3 regions of the Paenibacillus sp. IHB B 3084 genome follow, and region 1 is predicted to be linked to each of the others. Evidence: a T-box and tRNA genes for the amino acid it is inferred to sense, from the RefSeq annotation. Region 1 holds a T-box; the other regions hold tRNA genes.

Evidence for each region. The T-box of region 1 lies ahead of leuS (leucine--tRNA ligase). A T-box ahead of a tRNA ligase gene usually reads a tRNA of that ligase, here a tRNA-Leu.
Region 2: it has a tRNA-Leu gene. The T-box ahead of leuS (leucine--tRNA ligase) is inferred to sense a tRNA for this amino acid. The anticodon was not compared.
Region 3: it has a tRNA-Leu gene. The T-box ahead of leuS (leucine--tRNA ligase) is inferred to sense a tRNA for this amino acid. The anticodon was not compared.

The regions. Positions count from the first base shown of each region.
Region 1 is NZ_CP013203.1:4,606,680-4,614,704, reverse strand. Features, by position in the region: gene ASL14_RS21660 (ComEC/Rec2 family competence protein) at 1-238, opposite strand, end outside; gene ASL14_RS21655 (deoxycytidylate deaminase) at 459-977, opposite strand; gene ASL14_RS21650 (ComEA family DNA-binding protein) at 1,064-1,702, opposite strand; gene comER (late competence protein ComER) at 1,978-2,823, shown strand; gene leuS (leucine--tRNA ligase) at 2,804-5,242, opposite strand; T-box leader at 5,303-5,560, opposite strand; gene ASL14_RS21635 (tautomerase family protein) at 5,735-6,121, shown strand; gene ASL14_RS21630 (class I SAM-dependent DNA methyltransferase) at 6,208-6,981, opposite strand; gene ASL14_RS21625 (CvfB family protein) at 6,984-7,892, opposite strand; gene rsfS (ribosome silencing factor) at 7,889-8,025, opposite strand, start outside.
Region 2 is NZ_CP013203.1:588,076-596,100, reverse strand. Features, by position in the region: gene ASL14_RS02790 (saccharopine dehydrogenase family protein) at 1-718, shown strand, start outside; gene nspC (carboxynorspermidine decarboxylase) at 727-1,866, shown strand; gene ASL14_RS02780 (hypothetical protein) at 2,055-2,549, opposite strand; gene ASL14_RS02775 (hypothetical protein) at 2,974-3,489, shown strand; gene ASL14_RS02770 (GNAT family N-acetyltransferase) at 3,567-4,073, shown strand; gene ASL14_RS02765 (GNAT family N-acetyltransferase) at 4,171-4,614, opposite strand; tRNA gene ASL14_RS02760 (tRNA-Leu) at 4,995-5,079, shown strand; gene ASL14_RS02755 (NAD(P)H-dependent oxidoreductase) at 5,224-5,748, opposite strand; gene ASL14_RS02750 (winged helix-turn-helix transcriptional regulator) at 5,949-6,305, shown strand; gene fabV (enoyl-ACP reductase FabV) at 6,522-7,694, shown strand; gene ASL14_RS02740 (hypothetical protein) at 7,944-8,025, opposite strand, start outside.
Region 3 is NZ_CP013203.1:1,101,363-1,109,387, forward strand. Features, by position in the region: gene kdpB (potassium-transporting ATPase subunit KdpB) at 1-478, opposite strand, end outside; gene kdpA (potassium-transporting ATPase subunit KdpA) at 531-2,207, opposite strand; gene kdpF (K(+)-transporting ATPase subunit F) at 2,358-2,435, opposite strand; gene ASL14_RS05155 (hypothetical protein) at 2,648-3,043, opposite strand; cyclic di-AMP (ydaO/yuaA leader) riboswitch at 3,158-3,333, opposite strand; gene ASL14_RS05160 (glutathione peroxidase) at 3,798-4,274, shown strand; tRNA gene ASL14_RS05165 (tRNA-Leu) at 4,423-4,505, opposite strand; gene ASL14_RS05170 (urease accessory protein UreF) at 4,770-5,450, shown strand; gene ASL14_RS29050 (hypothetical protein) at 5,489-5,614, opposite strand; gene ASL14_RS05175 (XRE family transcriptional regulator) at 5,812-6,033, shown strand; gene ASL14_RS05180 (helix-turn-helix domain-containing protein) at 6,161-6,544, opposite strand; gene ASL14_RS05185 (helix-turn-helix domain-containing protein) at 6,652-7,026, opposite strand; gene ASL14_RS05190 (MarR family winged helix-turn-helix transcriptional regulator) at 7,212-7,667, opposite strand; tRNA gene ASL14_RS05195 (tRNA-Leu) at 7,831-7,913, opposite strand; tRNA gene ASL14_RS05200 (tRNA-Lys) at 7,929-8,004, opposite strand.

The DNA of each region.
Region 1 (8,025 bases):
CGTCTACCTGTACCTCGGAAGCAATAAATCCGGATGCTTGAACAGGCACGTCTTCCAGCTTGGAAGCCGATACATGAAGGGCCTCGGGAATATGGCTCACATTATGCGTATCATACCAAGCCCAATGAAATCCACCTCCGCTCAAGGCAAGCCACAGCAATACCACATGCCGGACTGGAATTTTCATCAATAGAGCTACAAGAGGTAAAATCAGCGTGACACCCGTCCAGAGCAACAGCAGCATACGTCCGGAATACAAGCATGCTCCTGCACTTCCCGTAATCCAACATACCGTAAGGGTTAAGATAGGTCTGCTTAAAACCAGTTTGGCTTGAATATAACCACCTCCCGGTAGAAAAATAGGGTTCTGTGCTCAAACCGCAAAACAAAAAAGAACCCCTGACTAAATAGCATTTCGTCAGAGGTTCTTCCTCGTGTACTTTTTAATTTATCATGTCTTAATTCATAACATCCATCAGCGTTTCTTTTGGTGGATGATAGTTCTCCAACATACGGAAGGCAATTCCTTTTTGCTCCATCATGGCACGAACCTTGTCGGCATCCTTTGGGTAAGGACGGTGGTATACAATCTCCACAATACCGCTGTTCGCCAGCATGTTGGCACACGTCCAGCACGGCTGGTCGGTCACATATACCGAGGAGCCCTCACGATCAATCCGGTCCGTGAACAGTAGCAAGTTCTGCTCCGCATGAATCGTGCGGATGCAGCGCTGCTTTTTAACCATTTCCTCCAGCCCCTCGCGATGCACGACCTCGTATTCCTCCGAAATCATACAACCTGCCTCAGAGCAATCAGGTACCCCGGATGGTGCACCATTATAGGCTGTACCCAAAAGCTTTTTGCCTTGTACAAGTACGGCTCCAACATGACGCCGCGAGCAGCGCGAACGGGTAGATACCATATAAGCGATATCCATAAAATAGGTGTCCCAGTCCTTGCGTACATCTGCACTCATATCCATCTCTCCTGTAAACACAAGTTACAACGTAAATATATCCGCTAAAGCCATCCTGATAGCCTGCACATCGTCTACTTATGTAATTATAAGCTGACGTAAGGCTTCATTTTCGCCAACATTTTAGCGCCGATTCCCTTCACATGATCCAAATCGTTCACACGCTTGAACGGCCCGTGCTGATTACGATAGTTCAGAATCGCTTCGGCCTTTTTAGCTCCAACCCCCGGCAGTTCCATTAACTCGGCAGCAGTCGCCGTGTTGATGTTCACCTTTTTTTCACCGGAAGCGGATGAAGCAACGGGATCGCTCACTGCATTCGTCCTGTTCGTCGTGGTATTCGAGTTGTCAACGCCAGTAGCGGAAGTAACGAAATCAGAATCCGTCGCCTCAGACTGCTTTACAGTACTGGAGCTTTCGTTCCCGTCGACCGATGCACTAGCAGAACCCTGTACAGCACCACGCTTCACATTGCCAGCTCCTTCGCCATCCAAACTGCGTTCAGCTTTGCCTAAGGCTTCCGTTACAACACGCTTTCCTTGAGTCTGGCCGCTATTGCTCTGCAACTCATTTTGATCCGGCTCTACTATTAAAGCCTGCTCTACCTTACGATTAAGCAACTGCCACTCTTCTTCCGGCTCCGGACGCTGTCCACCAGCAAACAGAATAAGCCCACTGCCGATTAGGGAAAGCACTATTGCCGTTCCAGTCCATACGCGGTTCATTTCCATTTCGTCCCCTTCTACACATAGATTTAGGGAAAGTGAGCCACTCAATACAGCGTCACAATCGAACAGAGCAAGCCTGTCTATCCCATTAACCGGAGGATGTAAACAACCTCCATGCGGTTCGCTGTGAGCCATTTTCCAAAGAGGTACGTCCTTGGGCACGATCTAATATGCTAAGACATAAAATTCGTCATGTCGGCCAAGACCGGGTGCATACACTAAGAAGAATGACAGCGTCTTTACCGCAAAGTATGAAAGGAGGACGTTGAACGATGAAAGTTGGATTTATCGGGACTGGCAGCATGGGAAGTCTGCTGATTGAATCTTTTATTCATTCCAACGCACTTAAGCCACAGCAAATATCAGCAAGCAATCGAACGTATTCCAAGGTAGCCGAGCTGGCCCGTCGTTATCCAGGATTACATGCTGCCCAAAGTAACCGTGAGACGGCAGCGGATAGCGATATCCTGTTTATCTGCGTGAAGCCGCTGGAATCAAAAGCCGTAACGGATGAAATACGCAACGTCATTACAGAAGAGCAAATCGTCGTTTCTATTACAAGTCCGGTACAGATACGCATCTTAGAGCATTCACTGAAAGCCAAAGTGTCCAAAATTATTCCCAGCATTACCCACCAGGTAGGCAGCGGAGCCTCACTATGCATCCATGGCAGCCGGATTACAGAGGAGGATCGCTCCCTTCTGGAAGAGCTTATGTCCCACATTAGCAGGCCGATTCGGGTTAAAGAATCCCATACGCGTATTACGTCGGATTTTTCCAGCTGTGGCCCTGCTTTCCTGGCCTTTTTTATGGACCAGTGGATTCATGCTGCGGTTCAGGCTACGGGTATAGACCGTACGGAGCTATGCGCCCTCGCCGGTGAAATGATTATCGGCACAGGAAAGCTACTAACGGAGGGCGGAATGACACCAGCCGAGTTGCAGGCGAGGGTAGCAGTTCCCGGAGGTATCACCGCTGAAGCCCTCGCACTGCTGGACATTAGCCTGCGCAGCGTCTTCCCCGAGCTGATACGGGCCACACACAACAAGTATGAGGAGGACATGCAAAAGATAGACGCCTCCTTCGGCTTAAAGCAGATTAACCCGCAACAATATTGACCAGTTTGCCTGGAACAGCAATCACCTTGCGGACCGTTTTACCAGCCAGCGCCTGCTGAACGTTGTCCAGCGACAGCGCGAATGCCTCCATCGCTTTGGCGTCAAGGTCTTTGGCAATCGTCGCACGCTGCACGATTTTACCGTTCACCTGCACCACAATTTCCACTTCTGCATCCACCGTCCATGCTTCATCATAAGCAGGCCAAGCCGCGTAGGTAATGCTTTCGCTGTGTCCCAGCAACTGCCACAGTTCCTCAGTCAGATGCGGTGCAAGCGGCGACAGCATTTGCACGAAGTTTTCCATTGCTGCACGCGGCAGACGGTCTGCTTTGTATGCATCATTGGTAAAAATCATCAGTTGGCTGATCGCCGTATTGAAACGCAGCGCGTCCAGATCCTCGGTTACTTTTTTCAGCGTTTTATGCCAAGTCCGATTGAACTCATCACTGCCGCCTTCATTTGTAATTTTATCGTTCAGGCTGCCATCCTCGGAAACGAACAGGCGCCATACGCGGGACAGAAAACGATGCGCTCCCTCAACCCCGTTTTCGCTCCATGGCTTGGTCGCTTCCAGCGGCCCCATAAACATCTCATAAATGCGCAGCGTATCGGCGCCAAACGTATTCACAATATCGTCAGGGTTGATGACATTACCGCGTGATTTACTCATTTTTTCATTATTGTTGCCCAGAATCATACCCTGGTTGACCAGCTTGTAGAAAGGCTCTTTCGTTTCTACAACACCGATATCATACAGCACCTTGTGCCAGAAACGGGCATACAGCAAGTGAAGAACCGCATGTTCCGCACCGCCGATGTATAGATCCACAGGCAGCCATTCGCGCTGCTTCTCCTTGGATACAGGCTCTTTATCATTGTGCGGATCAATATAGCGCAGGTAATACCAGCAGCTTCCTGCCCATTGCGGCATGGTGTTCGTCTCACGGCGTGCTTTCAAGCCGGTCTCGGGATCAATAGTTTCTACCCAGTCCGTCGCATTCGCCAAAGGAGACTCTCCTGTGCCTGAAGGCTTGATGTTATCCATTTCCGGCAGCACGAGCGGCAGTTGATCCTCAGGAACTGTTTTGATCGTTCCATCTTCCAGATGAATCACCGGAATCGGCTCGCCCCAATAGCGTTGACGGCTGAACAGCCAGTCGCGCAAGCGGTACGTTACTTTGCCTTGCCCTTTACCCTCGGCTTCCAGCCATTCAATCATCTTCGGAATTGCTTCCTCATTCGTAAGTCCATTCAGCGGACCTGAATTGACGTGCGGACCATCCTCGGTGTATGGCTCTTTAGCCACGTCCCCACCTTGGACAACCTCAATGATATTCAGCCCGAATTGCTTCGCAAATTCCCAGTCACGTGTATCGTGACCAGGCACAGCCATAATCGCGCCTGTTCCGTAGCCAGCCAGCACATAGTCGGCGATCCAGATCGGCAGCTTTTCACCGTTCACCGGATTCACCGCGTAAGCGCCTGTGAAGACACCCGTTTTATCCTTTGCCAAATCCGTGCGCTCCAGATCGCTTTTACGGGCAGCTTGTTCACGGTATTGATTGACGGCATCCTTTTGCTCAGGTGTAGTGATAACATCCACCAATTCCTGCTCAGGAGCCAGCACACAGTAGCTTGCGCCGAACAGCGTATCCGGGCGGGTTGTAAATACCGTCAGTTGCTTGTCATGGCCTTCAATTGGAAAATGAACCTCTGCCCCGGTAGACTTGCCGATCCAGTTCCGCTGCATATCCTTAATGCTTTCGGACCAATCCAGCTCCTCCAAATCGTCCAGCAGACGATCCGCATATTCCGTTATTTTCAGCATCCATTGACGCATGGGTTTGCGGATAACCGGATGACCGCCACGCTCACTCTTGCCGTCAATTACTTCTTCATTCGCCAACACCGTTCCCAATGCAGGACACCAGTTTACAGGCACTTCAGCTACATAAGCAAGACCGCGCTTATACAGCTGGATGAAAATCCACTGTGTCCATTTGTAATAATCGGGGTCTGTTGTGCTGATTTCACGATCCCAGTCGTATGAAAAGCCAAGCGATTTGATTTGACGGCGGAAGTTATTAACATTTTTCACCGTAATTTCACGTGGATGCTCTCCCGTATCCAGCGCATGCTGCTCGGCAGGCAGACCGAAGGCGTCCCAACCCATCGGATGCAGTACGTTGTAGCCGCGCATTCTTTTATACCGTGAAACAATATCCGTTGCCGTATATCCTTCCGGGTGGCCTACATGCAGACCAGCTCCAGACGGGTACGGGAACATATCCAAAGCATAAAACTTCGGTTTGCCCGGCTCTTCCCCGGTACGGAACGTTTTGTTCTCATCCCAATATTTCTGCCATTTTGGTTCAATACTTTGCGGTTGATAGCCGTGCTTCGGCTGTGTGTCTGTCATTGTCATTTCCTCCTCAAACGGTATGCAACAAAAAACCTCTGCATCCCGTAGCGTGTCAGCGCTAGGGACGAGAGGTTATATTCCCGTGGTACCACCCTAGTTAGCAGAAAGCGTTCTTCGCCTTCTACTCCCTTTGCACCTGATAACGGAGGTGATCCGATGCGGGTTAATAACAGGGTACAAGCACCTGTATAGGGCATTCCTGCGTTGGGCGCATATCTCCGAGGCGAGTTCACTTTGCACTGTCAACCGGCTTGCACCATCCGCCGGCTCTCTACATGTCCAGACAAAACTACTATTCCTCATCAGCGATTGTTTAACCGTTAATAATGGCACTATTATATTGAAAACCGCGAAAAAAGTCAAATAAGGACTACATTTGGTGCTAAACACCAGCTTCATTTGTTTGCTCCATGACACACGGAGCAAAATGTTTTATAATAACTCCGAACCAGATTGAGATGAGTTGAGATGAGAAAGGTGAGCTGAGATATGGCACAAATTAAAATTTACGGAATAAAAGAAGCCCTGAATCCGATCAAGGAGCAACTTTCAGATGTGATTCATTCCGCTGTGGTGGATGCGTTCCAATATCCCCCCGACAAAAGGTTCCATCGTTTTTTCCCTATGAATCAGGAAGACTTCATATTTGCCCACGATCGCTCGGAGGCATACACCATTATTGAAATTAGTGTGTTTGAAGGCAGAACAACAGAGGCTAAAAAGCACCTCATCCAGCTACTATTCCAAAGTATTAACGATTTAGGCATTGCCCCGCAGGATCTTGAAATCACTATATTTGAGACACCGAAACAGAATTGGGGCATTCGCGGTGTACCGGGTGATGAACTTCAACTGGACTATAAAGTAAACATATAATTTCGAAGCTCTTATGCAGAAAGACGCCCTTCATGTCATCATGAAAAGCGTCTTTCTTTTTCCCATATTCGCTTGATGAAGCTACACTATTTTACAGCAACATAAAATAATCTGGCCGCGTCATCTACTGCTTCTACCCATTCAAAGTCCGCATATACTTTCACATCGCGAAAACCGGCTTTGGACAATTCCGTTTTCATCCAGTCCGGGTCATAGGCACGTTGCACATGAATTTCCTCGAACCGCTGGTATACATCGCGCCCTTCATTTTCTGCTCTCGCAAAAATGCTGAGATGATGCTCAATTTCACAGCGTGGAGCATCCAACGCACAAGTCCAAATATATGAAATGGAGCGCTCATCCAGTACAAAGGGCTGCTCTTCATCATAACGCACAAACGTCTGGGGATGATGTACATCGAACAGAAAGGTTCCGCCAGGCTTAAGACCGGCATACGTTCTGCGAAAAGTAGCAGCAATGTCCTCTTCCTCCAGCAAATAATTCAGACAATCGCAAAAAGAAATGACAGAATCCACAGGCTCCGGTAAATTCCATTCCCGCATATCCTGCTCTATCCAGCGGATGCTGCCCTCACGGAACAAACGCTGTCCTTGCGTAGTCGTTTCCATTTTGCGACGGGCTACTGCCAGCATATCTGAAGACAAGTCGATGCCAGCCACCTCGAAGCCCGAGTTGACCAGTGGAATCGTAATGGAGCCCGTCCCACAGCCTAGCTCTGCCACCGTATGCGGCATACCATGCTGATCCCAGGCCTGCCGAGCAAAACGCAGCCAGTCCGGGTACGGCATGTCCTGCATCAGCTCATCATACACATAGGCAAACTTCCGGTAAGAAGCCATTTTTATTCCCCATTCCCGTCCTTCGGTTCAGGCATTTTCTCCACCAGGTAGGTCCAGTTTTCCTTTTGTGTAACCAGCCCTTCCTTCATCAGCTTGCCCATCGCACGCTTGAAGGCGGATTTACTGATACCGAACCGTTGCTTAATAATATCCGGCGGCGTTGCATCGGAATAAGGCATACCGCCACCCGGGCGCTCTTTCAGAAAAGCAATGAGACGATCTGCATCCTCATCACGGCCCACTTCCTTGCGCGGTGACATTGCCAGATTCACCCGACCGTCTTCACGAACCAGTGTGACCCGTACCTTCACCTCTTCACCCAAACGAAGCATCCGGTTGCGTTCCGAGGAGTGAATCATGCCAATCGCGCCAAAACCAAGCACACCTCCGTCCACCAGGACAAACGTACCCATCTGAAGCGGCTTGTACACCGTCGCCTGCACCCATGTATTTAGCCATGAATCAGGTGCATGGAAGGACAACGGAGCCAGTTCCTGCTCACCCGCCAGCTTCGCCCGCAGTCTGCCCTGCTTATCATGCTCCATGATAGCATACACGTAGTCGCCCACCTGAGGATGCAAATCCCGGTTCTCGGGCAACTCACGAATCGGCAGCAGCAATTGACGACCCAATCCCATTTCCAGAAAACAACCCAGACGCGGATGCACATCCGCCACCTGTAGCTTTGCCAGTTCGCCCAGCGACAGGAACGGTTTTTTCATAGTAGCGGCCAAACGGTCCTCTGTATCGTGAAAAATAAATACTTCCAGCCGTTCTCCAACCTCGATCTCACGTGTCAATTCTGTATAATGCAGCAGTACATCCTGATCGCCGACTGTGAGAAAGTAGCCGAAGGGGGATACCTCACGATCTACCATAATCGTGACATAAGTGCCAGCAATCAGATTCATACCTTCTCCACGACCTTAGCATCCGACCAAAGTCTTTCAATGTTATAATATTCGCGCTCATCACGATGGAAGACATGCACTACGACATCACCCAAGTCCATCAGAACCCAGCGACCGGAATCCATTCCTTCGA
Region 2 (8,025 bases), 1.5 Mb from region 1:
TCATACGATTGATATTGTAGATGCGAATGCAGGGGACCACGGATATCCTTTTGCAACTAACTTTAATCCGGAAATTAATATTCGGGAAATTACGGCGAAGGGCCGTTACTTTGAAAATGGAGAGTGGATTGAAACTGAGCCGCTTTCCGAGAAAAAGGTATACGACCTTCCTGAAATCGGACCGAAAAACATATATCTTTTGTACCATGAAGAACTGGAATCTCTTGCAGTAAACATTAAAGGTGTGAAAAAAATCCGTTTCTGGATGACTTTCTCGGACAACTACCTGAATCATTTGAACGTGCTTCAAAACGTAGGTATGACTTCTATCGAGCCTATTGATTACGAAGGACAACAAATCATTCCATTGCAGTTCCTGAAAGCCATTTTGCCAGACCCGGCTTCCCTCGGACCTAGAACCAAGGGTAAAACGAACATTGGATGTATCATTCAGGGTATTAAAGACGGAAAACCAAAAACGTATTATGTATACAATGTGTGTGATCATGAGGAATGCTATGCAGAGGTTGGCTCCCAAGCCATTTCCTACACGACAGGTGTTCCTGCCATGATCGGCGCAATGCTTATCATTAAAGGCATCTGGAAAAAACCAGGCGTATACAACGTTGAGGAATTTGATCCAGATCCATTCATGGAAGCACTGAATAAACACGGATTGCCATGGCAAGAGAGCTTTACGCCAACGTTGCTTGATTGAGGCCTGTGATGAATATTGATATTAGCGGACTTCCATCACCTTGTTACCTTGTTGACGAAAGACTTCTTGTGAAAAACCTTGAGGTTTTAAATTCTGTTCAAGAGCGAACAGGCTGCAACATTTTGCTTGCTCTTAAGGGATTTTCGATGTTTTCGACCTTTCCTCTGGTTGGCAAATATTTAAAAGGCGTAACCTCCAGTTCGTTGTTCGAGGCGAGACTGGGTCGCGAAAAAATGGACAAGGAGGTCCACGTATACGCACCAGCTTATGTTGACAGTGAATTTGACGAGCTACTGGAGTATGTTGACCACGTCGTTTTCAACTCCTTCGATCAATTGAAACGGTTCAAAAGTAAGGTGCAAGGCGTGACTTCCAAAAAGATAGAAATTGGAATTCGGGTCAATCCGGAATATTCGGAAATCGAAACTCCGCTGTATGATCCTTGCTACAACAACTCCAGAATGGGTGTGACCTTGGCTAACTTTAGACCTGAGGATCTGGATGGCGTGGACGGTATTCATTTTCATACGATGTGTGAACAGAATTCCGACACGCTGGAGCGCACCATTAAAGTCGTGGATGAGAAATTCGGGCCATACATTAAGAACATGAAATGGCTTAATTTTGGCGGCGGTCACCATATTACCAGAGAAGACTATGATCTGGACACGCTGGTACGCTGCATCCAATATTTTCAGGATAAATATGGTGTACAGGTTTACCTGGAGCCGGGCGAAGCTATCGCTTTGAATACCGGTTATCTGGTTGCTACAGTCCTGGATACGATGAAAAACGGAATGGATATTGCGATTCTGGATACTTCGGCTGAGTGTCATATGCCCGATGTGCTGGCTATGCCATATCGCCCGAATATCATTGATGCAGGTAAGCCTGGTGAGTATGCGCACACCTACAGACTCGGTGGCCTTACCTGCCTGGCCGGAGATGTAATTGGAGACTACTCCTTTAAAGAGCCATTGAAGCCGGGAGACAAGCTTGTATTCTGCGACATGGCCCATTACACGATGGTCAAAAACCACATGTTCAACGGAGTCAACCTGCCAGCCATCGCCAGCTACAATGACGAAGAAGGCATTAAGGTGATCCGCCAGTTCTCCTACGAGGACTTTAGCTCGCGTTTGTCGTAAGATATGGATAGTGTGAAATAACTGAGTGTATCGATTGGAATGACTGAACTACAAAAGCCTCGCCCCTTGAGATGGGGGCGAGGCTTTTTGGCGTAGTTAGAGATTTTTTTGATTTTTATACTTGCCTTTTGTATGTTTATACTAGTACGACAGTAGGCATGAAGTAAGGTTGATCAGTCGGTTTTTATTTAATCTACAATTCTAGAAGAAAGTTTATACCAGAATACATGTCCTCCTAGTTGAAGGCCCGGTGAATCAACAGCTAGGTAGTATTCCTGATCGCCATCAAGCGCTTTTGTTAAAAAGTATTGACCGTCTCTTGAACGTTTAATTCTTTTTCCAGTGCTATCGTAAAGAGTTAGTTCCAACCACCCATCGGAATACTTATCACCCTCAATTACAAATTCAACTGTACCTGCTTCAAAAGACTTGAATTTAAAAACATCGTAGCCTTCCCAGGTTCCGTTTATGCTTTCTCCTAAGGTTCCAATAACAGAATCTCCTATTAGCTGGTAGTTAGCTTCTTCAAAACTGTCATTTGGTTCCTGTTCATTTCCAGTAAGGGTAGAGGCAGTATTTAGTTGCTTGTTTGGTACAGGATTTGCTTCTTCGGCTAAAGCGACACTGGCAGTAGTACTCAGCATTAGTGTAAGACCTAATGAAGCTAACAACGTTTTTCTCATGAATAGACTTCCTCTCTTTTTGGGACTTATATTCATTTATATGAATATATTAGTAATTAAGTCGATTTTATTGTATACTATTTACCAGTAAATTGGAACAATAAAAAGGAATATATATCAATAAAATGAATAAAATAGAATATTTTGTTACAAAGGTGTATTTCTTTCATCTCTCAGGAGTAGAATCTAAGGAAGTTCTGTAGAAAAGGACATGAAGTATGTACTAACAGCTCAAAACAGAATACATAATCGGAATAAATAATTTTAAGTATGGGTAGAGAGCTTATTGTTGAAGTAGCTTTTTTTCTGGAAAACAGGTAAGTTTCTTGGCTGCCAACATTTATGATATACTCATTGGATTGGAAACCTATTGAAATGTTAAATGGATGAATCATATGGAATGACAGGCAGAGGTGAAATGAATATGTTCGACCCGACGGTTTTTGATAATTTAAAAGTAGCTATGGAAAATGCAGTATATGATCTGGATAATCTGGATTCACGTATTGAAATCACGCAACGGATCGACCGATTGGAAATGTCCGTGATGTCGCGTGAATTCGCTATACAGTTCAGGCTGACGAAACGACCCGGTGTGACAGCAGAAATTCGCTTAAAGGCAGATTTAAACAACTTGGCTGCGGAAATTTTGGAGATTGAGGATCATACCCCCGGATGTGTGCTGCTGCTCAGATTCTATATGGAGGTTAGTAAGGTTGAAACACAATGCAGCCAGATTGAAGATATATTGATGCAGATTTGGAAGCCGGATCTTAGGCCGGTCCAAACGCTCAGCTTTGTTCACGGGGAGAAGGCAGCTACATACCAAAATAAGATTGAACTTCAATTTTCCAGACAAATTAATGAAGATCAGATGGAGGATATCCCGGAGCTATTGGAGCATATTTTGCTGACGCTTACGGAATTACACAAGGTATGAAAATTGATTTCAACGATTTGGTCAGATTGAATTGAACTGGAAAGGGAAGTTAGAATTAAAGGAGCAGGGAATATAAAATGAATGAACTTGAATTTTCACAAGTGTATGCGATTATGGAAGCCTCTTTTCCTGAAACGGAATGTAGAATCTTTGCGTCGCAAAAGGCACTGCTTACTCATCCTAGCTATCACTTAATCACTGAAAAGAATGAGCAAGGGCATACGATCGCTTTTCTGGCGGGCTGGGAATTTACACATTTTCGGTTTGTAGAGCATATTGCGGTAGATCAGGCTATACGTGGTGGCGGGTTAGGTAAAAAGCTCATGAGCAGATTTATTACACAGTCCGATAAACCGGTAGTGCTGGAGGTTGAGCCACCTGAGGATGAATGGACTCAGAGAAGAATTGGTTTTTACGAACGCTTGGGATTCCATCTCAACGATTTTGAGTATGTACAGCCTCCTTTGAGGGAAGGGCAGTCCGATCTGAGGCTTCAAATTATGAGTTATCCGTGTGCGCTGACAGAGCAGGATTTTGCTCCATTTAGACAAATTTTATATACCGAGGTTTACGGGCTGAAATGAGAGAACATATTTAATTAGTGTATATAAAAATGTAAAAGGCTCTGTTTTTGCCGTATTCATACGGGAGCAGAGCCTTGTTTCATTGAGACAGCGTAACTTAATGATGGCTGTGTCTTGTCCAAACCATTACAAATTCCTTTTCACGCGTTTCTGGATCAACGGATTCCTCTTGAATGATAAAGCTATTTTTGGTATAAAAGTTAAATGCCTTCGTGTTGGACTGGTACACTTTCAATCGGATCTGATCATGTTGCTTCTTAACCCATTCTAGTAGTAACTTGCCATAGCCTTTTCGTTGGGAACCTACTCGTATAAATAAGGCCGTCAAATATCCATCTATCATGGAAACGAAGCCACCAATAGTGTGATCGTCCTGTATAATAACGTAGTTTTGAGCTAGAGGAAGGTATTTGTCCTCCATTTGTCCAACCTGTGATGTCCAATATTGTGGATCAATAAAATGATGGGCCTCAACGGAAGCTTCCAGCCATATAGAGGTTAATTCTTTAAACTCTTTCACTTTCCCTGGTCGAATAGACATAGAGTGACCTCTTTTCCCAGTATGTAATTGGGTTACGATAGTATGATGTTTAACATAAAAAAGACCGTCCGTAGACGGCCTTTTTACCCGTGGCGCTTATTTAAAGCTTTGATCCGTATCCCGCGCCTCCGTCATCTCTGAGAATTAGAGAATGGCGGACCGGGTAAGGGATACGTTCAACATCTGATTACTAATGTTGACGCACCTCCTTTCCTGATGCGTTCATCTTACCATATATGGTGTTTGACATCCAGTTATTTTCGTATGTTTTCAGGAAAAATTTATAGAGAATATTATATAAAAATAACTTGATTTTATGGTTCATGGGAGATATAATCTTAATTACGATGATTGAAAAACATTGTATGAATACATAATATGCGGTCGTGGCGGAATTGGCAGACGCGCACGGTTCAGGTCCGTGTGGGCTAACCCCCCGTGGAGGTTCGAGTCCTCTCGACCGCATCTTACCCTAACAATTACAGGTTCTTGGATTGGCTGGATGCCACCAAGAGCCTGTTTTCATATGGTCAAGAAGCTCCGTGTGTTGCTCATCTCCTGGTGAACGGCATTTATGGCCATGTTATCAGAAATAAATAATCATTCTATTTACTGGAATATATATTTAATATAGTCTTTTGCACTCTGATCAATTTCTTCATCGCTCGCTTGAAATGAGGCTCCAAAGACAGCAAAATAGGGTAATGATATTGCACCAACATGTACTGCGCTGGCTTTAAAAGGTGTTATAACTTCATCTACAGTAAACGTAACGGAACCAGTAGGTAAATAATTTTCTTTTTTATCGCCAATGGACACTGCTATCCCTAGCTTCTTTCCTTTTAGCTTATTACCTTTTGAACCATAAGCCCATCCATGAGTAAAGACATCATCCATCCATTTTTTTAATAAAGGCGGGTAACTATACCAATATAAAGGGAATTGAAATATTACATTGTTGTATGCTTCAAGTAACTTTTGCTCTTTCAAGACATCAATGCTCCAGTTTGGATACTCTTTATAAATCTCGTGAATTGTAATTTCATGGGTATATTGAAGTAATTCTTGTTTCCATCTTTTATTTACTCTAGAATCTTCAATATTCGGATGAGCTAAAATAACAAGAGTTTTCATAATAAATCACCTTTCTTGCGTAACATATTTTGCTTTTTGTAGATACTTATATTATTATTCTGTACGCTTCAAAAAAAGTAAATACACACAATAAAGTAATATAGTTACTTGAAAGTGTGCATTGGACTTAGAGTGAAGATATGCGATTATAAAAATAATTAGATAAACTTTGTTATTTTTAGCGTTGAAGAGGTGGTACTATGAAACAATATAATTTAGGCATAGAAGCAACACTTGAGATCATCGGAGGTAAATGGAAATCATTAATCATATGTTTATTAATGTCTGGTAGAAAAAGGACAAGTGAATTACAGCGTAGTATTCCAGGCATTTCTCAAAAGGTTCTTATACAGCAACTTCGTGAACTTGAAAAGGATGGTATCATAGGCAGGCATGTGTATAATCAAATGCCTCCAAAAGTGGAGTATTATATAACGGAATATGGAATTACAGCAAATGAAATTATTGACTTAATGTGTTCTTGGGGTAGAGCTAATATCAAAATAAGACAACAGCAAGGAGAAGATGTGATGCTGTTAGAAAATGATTCAAAATGAATAGTTGATTAAAAGAGCGTTGTAGACTGTGATGTTTACGGCGGTTTTCTTTTTTTCGTAGAGTTGGCAGTTTCGGGATATCTGTTGTAGCAGCATATTCCTCAGTTACCTTCAAGTACTATGCTTTGTGTTGAGCCGCAAGCTAGTTTACTATATAGTTATGACTGGACCATTCCATCTATATTAAATCAATGTCTAAGTAGGGGGACCCTTGCAATGATTATTAAACCGAAAATCCGTGGCTTTATCTGTACTACTGCACACCCGGGAGGATGTGCGGCTCATGTGAATCGTCAGATCGACTACATTAAAGACAGCACGTCAATACAAGGAGCTAAAAAGGTACTTGTAATCGGAGCATCTACTGGATATGGGCTTGCTTCCCGTATTGCTGCGAGCTTCGGTATGGGGGCGGATACCATAGGTGTATCCTATGAACGTCCCGCTTCAGAGGGGCGCACGGCTTCAGCAGGCTGGTATAACACTGTAGCCTTTGAAAGAGCGGCCAGAGCGGCTGGCTACATAGCAGAAAGCATTAATGGAGACGCTTTTTCCCATGAAATCAAGCAGGAGACGTTGAAACTGGTTAAGGAAAAGCTGGGCAAGGTAGATCTGATTGTGTATAGTGTCGCCTCACCACGACGGACGCATCCCGATACGGGTGAAACCTTCAACTCCGTTCTCAAGCCCATCGGGCAGCCTTTTTCTAATAAAACGGTGAATACCAATACAGGTGTCGTATCAGAGATTACGCTGGAACCGGCAACGGAGGAGGAAATCGAAAATACGGTAACGGTAATGGGGGGCGAAGATTGGTCCTTGTGGCTAAAAGCGCTGGAAGAAGCGGATCTGCTGGCTGAAGGGGTAACCACACTGGCTTACTCATATATTGGCCCAGAGATCACGGAGGCTATTTACCGTAAAGGAACCATTGGCCAAGCCAAAAATGATTTGGAAGCCACAGCCCATACCTTAACGAAGCAACTGGAGCGTTATCATGGTAAAGCTTACGTTTCTGTAAATAAAGCTTTGGTTACACAGTCCAGCTCGGCTATTCCAGTTGTACCTCTGTATATTTCTTTGCTGTTTAAGGTTATGAAAGAAAAGGGTTTGCATGAGGGCTGTATCGAGCAAGCGCAGCGTCTGTTCGGGAAGTTATATAGTGAAGCCACAGTGGAAACCGATGAGGAAGGACGCATTCGTCTGGACAATTGGGAAATGAGGGCGGATGTCCAGCAGGCTGTCCAAGAGGCTTGGTCCGGGATTACTACAGAAAACGTGTCTGAACGGGGCGACCTCGAACAATATCGTCTGGACTTCCTTCAATTATTTGGATTCGGGTTTGATGAAATTGATTATGATTTGGACGTAAATCCAGATATTCAGTAGCATCGTGGCTAATCGCGAATTGTACAGCAAACATAATAAAAACGGGCACTTACAAGCGAAATAAATGGCTTGTGGTGCCCGTTTTTTTATATGTTTGGCAAATGTATATAAGCTGAACTAAAAAAAGGTACATGGAAAACGAAGTAGGCGGAATGGTGCTGTATAAGCGAAGCACCATCCGTCTGCGAAGTGACACTAAGGTAACTTTTAAGTTCCGCTTATATAGTGTTCTTGTTTCAGCAGTTGAAACTATTGGGGATCTGACGTAGATACCGATTTGTAATGAAGCAGACGAAAAACAGCGATGGTAATCATGATCCCGGCAACGCCG
Region 3 (8,025 bases), 2.0 Mb from region 1:
GAGCCGATTCTCCCGTAATCGCCGATTCATCCACTGAGGCAAGACCTTCAATCACCTCACCATCACTCGGAATCATCTCGCCCTGGGACACCATCACAATGTCACCTTTGCGCAGCTCGGTCGAGCTGACCACCTGAATCTCATCCCCGACAAGCTTGTTGGCTTGTGTGTCCTGCTTGGATTTTTTCAAAGAGGCAGCCTGCGCCTTACCCCGCCCCTCTGCGAGCGCTTCGGCAAAGTTAGCAAAAAGCAACGTGAACAACAGGATGATAAAAACAGCCAGATTAAAGCCCATTTCGTTGCCAGTTCCAAAATAACCGGGAAACAGCAGCATGAGCAGCACGACCAATGTGCCGATCTCCACGACGAACATGACAGGATTTTTCATCATGATCATCGGATTTAATTTCATAAAGCTATCCTTGATCGCATGCTTCAAGATGCTTTTGTCCAGCATGCGTTTGCGTTGTTCCTTCATGATCAAGCACCCCGTTCATCCATTCTCATTTTCTTCTTCCTGTTCATCTTCTTCACATGGTCAGAAATTCAGCCACAGGCCCCAATACGATTACGGGCAAAAAGGTCAACGCGCCGATCAACAGCACAACCCCGATTAAAATCGCCCCAAACAGCTTGTTGTCCGTGCGAAGTGTGCCCGTCGTCACGGGAGTCGGTGCTTTGGCATTCAATGAAGCCGCTACAGCTAACAGTGCAACTATAGATACATATCGTCCGAAGAACATAACAATCCCTGTTGTCGTGTTCCAAAATACGTTGTTATCCGTAAGACCTTCAAATCCCGAACCGTTATTAGCCGCAGATGAAGCATATTCATATAGCACCTGAGTCAATCCGTGATATCCGGGGTTTGTAACCGCATCGTACCCCCAATGACTCATAAAAGCGAGCGCAGTCGGCACCAAAATGAGAAACGGATGTACCAAAATGGCAATCGCGATCAGCTTCATTTCCTTACCTTCAATTTTCCTGCCCATAAATTCCGGGGTCCTGCCGACCATCAATCCACATATAAACACACCCAGAATCGCGTACATCAGCATATTCATCAGCCCGACGCCCTTACCGCCGAAAATGACGTTCAGCATCATTTCACCCAAAGCAGCCATACCGCCCAGCGGGGTCAGCGTATCGTGCATATTATTCACCGAGCCAGTGGTTGCCGCCGTCGTTACAGCCGTGAACAACACCGATTGTCCAATGCCGAAGCGAACCTCTTTCCCTTCCATGCTTCCCTGAGAAGCATCCACACCCAGTGCATGAATCAACGGATTGCCCGTTTTCTCTGACACATACGTAATGGATAGGAAGACGAGGAACAATACCATCATGGAGCTAAAAATAATCCAGCCCTGCTTGCGATTACGGGCGAACAGTCCAAAGGTATACGGCAGCGAAGCCGGCATCACCCACATCGCCAAAATTTCCAGCACATTCGTCCAGGGATTTGGATTTTCAAAAGGATGCGCCGAGTTGGCCCCATAGAAACCGCCCCCGTTCGTGCCCAAATGCTTGATCGATTCCATCGAAGCAACGGGTCCCAAAGCAATCTGCTGCTGTGTTCCGCTCAGCGTTGTAATATCCGCCGTAGACTGAAGCGTCTGCGGTACCTTCAGTCCGACCAGCACCAGCGTAAGTACAAAGGCCAATGGAAGAAAAATCCGTATAATCGCTTTGATAAAATCCTGAAAAAAGTTGCCCATCCCTTCACCGCGCCGCGTCAATCCTCTCATAAAAGCCGCAGCAACCGAAAAACCGGAAGCAGCCGAAGTGAACATCATCATCGTAACGAACGCCATCTGCGTCAAATACGTAAGTCCGCTTTCTCCGCTATAATGCTGGAGATTCGTATTGGTCATAAAGCTGATCACTGTATTAAAAGCAAGTGACGCTTCCATATTGCCATTTCCAGCCGGATTAACGGGAAGCAGTCCCTGCAAGCGCAGCAGCACATAGCTGATCGCCACAAGCACGACATTCGTAGCAATGAAGCTCATAACGTACGTGGTCCAACGCATGCTCTCCAGCTTTTTCAATCCTATAACCTTATAAATCAGCTTCTCCGTTCCGCCAAACACCCGATCTGTCCGATTCGGTTCATTTGAGAATACATGATATATATAGGTGCCCACTGGTTTCACCAAAAGCAGCAATATCACAATCACAATTCCAATTTGCAGCAGCTCCATCATCTATTCCCTCCTTCAAAATGCTCCTGCGTTTGGAACAACAGACGGGTTCATAGCACCAGGCGAGTGCACACGTTTGCGAAAACCCGCTGCCTCTGATGTCTCATCCACGATCTGCTGTCCCCCGCCCGCTTGATCCTGTTCACCTGATTAGAACTTTTCAGGATTCAGGAGTGCGTAGATTAAATACACAAACACAATCGCCGTAAGCGTAAGCACAACCATCATCCTTTTCGCCCTCCTTTGGAGGTCTGCGCATCACACCAGCGTACAAACAGCAGTATCACTCCATAACTCACAGCCATCACGAGCAGCATGTATATATCCATCATGTTCATACCCTCCCGTATCGGTCCTCAGATCGTCATTCTTACATCCTCGTAAAATCACCATACAATGAATTCGAAAATATTAATTTATATTATCCATACCGTAAGCGACTATCCGTTCAACAGGAAACCCACCTCTCCATTCAAAGTGTAGATCACATGGTCTGCTCCCAAACCTCGATAAATCCCTTGAGGATTACAGCCTTGTGTAATGACATAGACCGAATCTGATGTCAGCGGCCGGCATATTTGCAGAAAACGGCACGTCAGATTCAAGCTGTTCTCAAACAAATACACGCAGCCAATTTCTTTTTTGGGAAAATTCCATTTTCCTGCTTGCATCGTATTGATGCGCACAATATGCTCCACACCCATTTTTTTGAGCTGTCGTTCCTCCTGAGCGCTATTCGTCAGAACCGCAAACGCCAGTTTTTTGTACATAAGCAATTTCACAAAATTTCTGCCCGATTCATTCGGTGCAGTGACAATGATTAGCCGACCTTCCATCAGTAGCTCCTCTCCCGGTATAAAAAGACAACAAAAAGAAGCCGAAGGAAAAAGGCTTCCTCCGGCTTCTTACGTAACCATGATAAAATAAACCATGGTTGCACACGGCGGTTTGTTGCCTCTCCCTGTACGCTTACGAGGTTAGCTGTCGGATTCGGACGTGAGAGTCGCCCTATTTCTGGCACTTGGCCGGAAAATTCACCCCATGAGACACACGGCCCTCTAAAAGCCGCATAGATCTCGTTTGGTTCCCCCGCTTTTGCAACTGCAAAATTCAGCGCTATAGACAATTCGTTGCTGCTTCATTCACTTAATTTGAAATTACGTCTTGAATCATACACCCGCGCAAGGAACACTGTAAAGCTCACCTGCAGGGTTATAAATCGGTCTTTGGAGCAAAGAAGATGAATAACAGCGCTTACAACTGTAATATACTTCTCCCAGCTCCTTCAAGCTCGGTTTTTCATCCCTTTTCGAAAATGACGGGCATGTCAATATTGGCGTATGGAGAGCTTTTTTGTCCCTTTTTTGTAAAAGAGAAAGAAAAACTGCTGTATGCACCTGATAAACGCCGATTGAGCCTGTTTTTACGATGAGAAACACCGCAATTCGCCCCATTTGCAGTGCCATTTGCCGTTTTGAACAAAATACGATTTTACAGTTTCAGACAGTGCAATACATCTATTATAGACTTGCAACCCCTCGTTAAATTGCTTACAATTTAATTGTAAAATAGTAAATTAGGAGAGATACCATGACCGTTTATGAATATGATGCACAAACCCTGCAAGGGAAAGTGATTCCGTTGTCCACATACGAAGGAAAAGTTCTGCTTATCGTGAATACAGCCAGCAAATGCGGGCTAACCCCTCAATACAAGGCGCTACAAGAGCTATATGACCAGTACCATGAGCAGGGGCTTGAAATCCTGGGGTTCCCCAGCAACCAGTTTGCCAAGCAAGAGCCGGGTTCCAGCGAGGACATTTCGGAGTTTTGCCAGATTAACTATGGAGTTACGTTCCCGATGTTTGCCAAAACAGATGTCAATGGCGATCAGGCACACCCTTTATTCCGCTACCTCACCCGGACAGCTCCGGGCGTACTAGGCTCCAAAGCGATCAAATGGAATTTTACTAAATTTTTAATTACACGCGAAGGTAACGTATTTAAGCGCTACGCCCCACAGACAACTCCGGATAAACTGGCGGGGGATATCGAGAAGCTCTTGTAGCAAAGCTTACAAGCCACTTCATCACTGTTCACAAGCAGCCGAACCAGGCGGCTGCTCCTGTGGCTAGGAAAAAAGGGATATAACAAAAAAGCATCCCTTCACGTCAAAAACGTGTCAGGATGCTTTTTTAACTGTGTCTTGCATGTAATGCGGTCGAGAGGACTCGAACCTCCACGGGCGTACGCCCACTACCCCCTCAAGATAGCGTGTCTGCCATTCCACCACGACCGCAAATTCTAATGTTTTGAGGCAACAGATTTATTATACTCCCTTGTATTCTATTTGTAAACATAAATACAATAATTATTTTTAAAGTCATATAATATAACATATAAAAGCTATAAAATATTTAATTTGACATACAAGCATCTTGAGTGTAAATATATATTACATAATATCACTAAAATTTTTCTTAATCTGATTTTTAAAGTCACTTAATATAACATAAAAAACTATACTCTAAGGAGGCGAACCGCTTTGCAAAAAGGCAATCGTTTGCTGAACTACGCATTGCTGTTGGACCCTTCCCTGCCTGTCGGTGGCTTCACTCGTTCCTACGGGCTAAAGGAGCTGTTTCGAAATGGTCGTTTAACCTGTCTGCAAGACCTGGAACACTATGCACGCACCGATCTGCATCCTCAATTCACATCCCTCGATGGCATGGCTATCAAAAGCCTTTATATCGCTGTTCAGCAAAATGATGGTTGGCGTATCGCTCTTATTGATAAAATGCTGCACACCCAGCGTTCTTCCCTACAGCACATGAAAGAGTCACGCCTATCCGGCCAACGCCTGCTCAAGCTCGCTAAGGCTTTGTACCCTTGGCTTGAATTCGACCAGCTCGAAGCTATACTTAACCAATACAATGCGATTGGCACACTCGCAACCGTTCATACCTGGATTAACGTTTCTCTTGGAAATGATGTAGAGCAAACCATTCACGGCTACCTTGCCGCGGCAGTGTCCTTCTGTGTCGAAGATGCTTCCAAACTACTCCATCCTCCTTATGAGGAAAAAAATCCTGTTATTCAACGAATGACCAACGAGCTTCTAGACGCATGGAAACAATTCAACACCCCTGAGACTGAGCCAACCGCATTTCAGCGTCGCCTTCTGCAAAGACACTGGTCCAACTCCTACATTACGCAGCCACCCTATATGAGCAGCAACCACTAGCGCGGGTAAGATTCGACTAATTCCTTCGTCTGTCCCCATTATACGCCTCCAGCATCCCCCTGATGCCTGTTTTCACCCTTCCAGCACAACACCAAAAGCACTTCCACCACTTTTTTCAGTGGCAGAGTGCTTTTTTTATCCAGATTACAACTGACATTTCTCACATTTACAGGCTCCGGATGGATTATTCAAACCATTTATCACTTAAATAAGTAATAAATTTATCTCAATTACGTATTTTAGATTGTAAAAACACGTATAAACGTGTATCATAGTTTTAGATGGTTAATTCTAACATGTTTACTGATGATTATTATAACACACCAATTATTCCGCAAGAATCCGTAAGGGGCGATTTCACTTGAACAACAAAATGCCTGTCACCTCCTTAGGGTGGGCCATCAAACAAAGGCTTGTCGAACTTCGACTGGATCAGAAAACATTTTGTGAAACGCATAACATCCCGCCTTCACGCTTGTCCAATCTGATTCACGGCACCCGCAAAGCACAAAGGTACAGAAAACAAGTTGCTGCAATCCTCAACATCGACGATAACGATTATAAGGAGGCATCACCACTCTGAAACCAACGATGTGAGCGTCCCCCAAGCATGCGGCATGCTATAACATCGGCAACCCAAATAAACTCGTCAATCGAACCCGTCGGTCCGTTTTACGGGTTTTCAACCTGAGTGATCTTTAGCGAGAAGATCATTCAGGCTGTGTTTTGTCATTCTCACCTTTTTGCTTACGATATTTCGCAAATTCCACATATTCTAATATGAAATCCTGTTCTTCTGTATCCAGATCCTCTGCCTGGCAATTCAATGGCCCCATCACTCCAAAAAAATAAGCAGCCTTCTGCTCCTGAAGTACGCCTTCACCCGGCTTGACGCCTTTCATTAACCAATCCAGCGATACATTAAAAAAGTCCGAAATCTGGATTAAATGCATCGTTCCCGGTGTTGTTTTGCCTCTTCTCCAGTCTCCAAGATTCCCCGAGCTGATTTTGAGCTTTTCACAAAACGCCTTCTTTGTCATTCCCCGATCCTTAATCAAGGATTCAATCCGCTGATAAATCGTTTGGTCTCCCAAAATTATCCCCTCCGACACCCTAACTTTTCTTGAACTATTCCCAAAATTTCAACCTTCATTGCAACCATACTTATTCGGTAATCATCACTTTAATATTCTGCACCCGTTTATTCTGCCGTTGAATCTTCCTGTTTTTTCTCTTTACGGAAGCGAGTAAATTCAATATACTCAAGTATAAATTCCTTTTCTGTTTCGCTAAGCTGTTCCCCCTGGCAATTCAGTTGCCTATCTGCATCAAAAAAATAAGGGTCTGTCGATTCCTTCAGCACCTCACTCTGAACATTCCGCCCCAACATGATCCAGTCCAGACTGGCATCAAAAAACGAAGCGATTTCAATGAGCTTATTCGTGCCCGGTGTCGTCTTGCCTCTCTTCCAATCACCAAAATTTCCTGTACTGATACCCAACTGCTCGCAGAATGCCTTTTTTGTCATTCCCCGCTCCTTGATAAGCTCCTCAATTCGTTGGTAAATAGATTGCATAGAAGTTCCTTCCTCCCTAGCAGGCTCTCAAATAACGATATCATGTTTCCTGTTTTCATTTCAAAGATCACGTATGTTAAAATTGCCGAATTATGTATGTTGGTTTTCATTATACCACAATATGCAACAAAAACCGCCTGTTTTCCGAAGAAAACGGCGGCCTTCCGTCAGTTCGCCTACATCAATTACGGAGCAACGTTGTCGATTTTAAGGAAAATCTGCTTTAATTCGTTCAAAGTTTCACTCAGGTGCAATAAATCCTCTTCCGACAGAAGCACCAGTCTTTCTTGAATTTTACCGGAAAAGGTATTGAATACCTGCTCACAAAAAGCATCGCCCTCTTGTGTAATCGCCACATTCACGACTCTGCGATCCGAGTCACACGACTGGCGATCGGCCAACCCATGCTCCACCAGCTTGTCCAAAAGAGGTGTCATGTTCGGACGCGAGACATTAAGCTGTTTGGATAGATCAGATACCGTAGACAAGCGCACCTCCCGCAGAAGCATTAATACCTGAAAGTTATTAGGCGACAAATGTAAAGGAATATCAAGCGTGCCGAAGGTAAAAAATTTCTTCTTCACAATCGGAAACAAACCCAAAATATTTTCTGATATATCTCCCAACAGTTGAGTGTCCATATTTTTCACCGTCACTTCATCAGTTTATACTTATCATTCTATAACATTATGGCGTTATATTATACTATGGAATCATTATTTTATAATTATGACTACTTTATTGTATCATTACACAAACAAAAAAAGCCTCTACCGTGAGAGACCTTTCCGTTCATTCCATTGATGCGGTCGAGAGGACTCGAACCTCCACGAGCGTACGCTCACTACCCCCTCAAGATAGCGTGTCTGCCATTCCACCACGACCGCATAATAAAATATAAATGGTGAGCCATGAAGGACTCGAACCTTCGACACCCTGATTAAAAGTCAGGTGCTCTACCAACTGAGCTAATGGCTCATGCTGTTCATCCAAGATGTC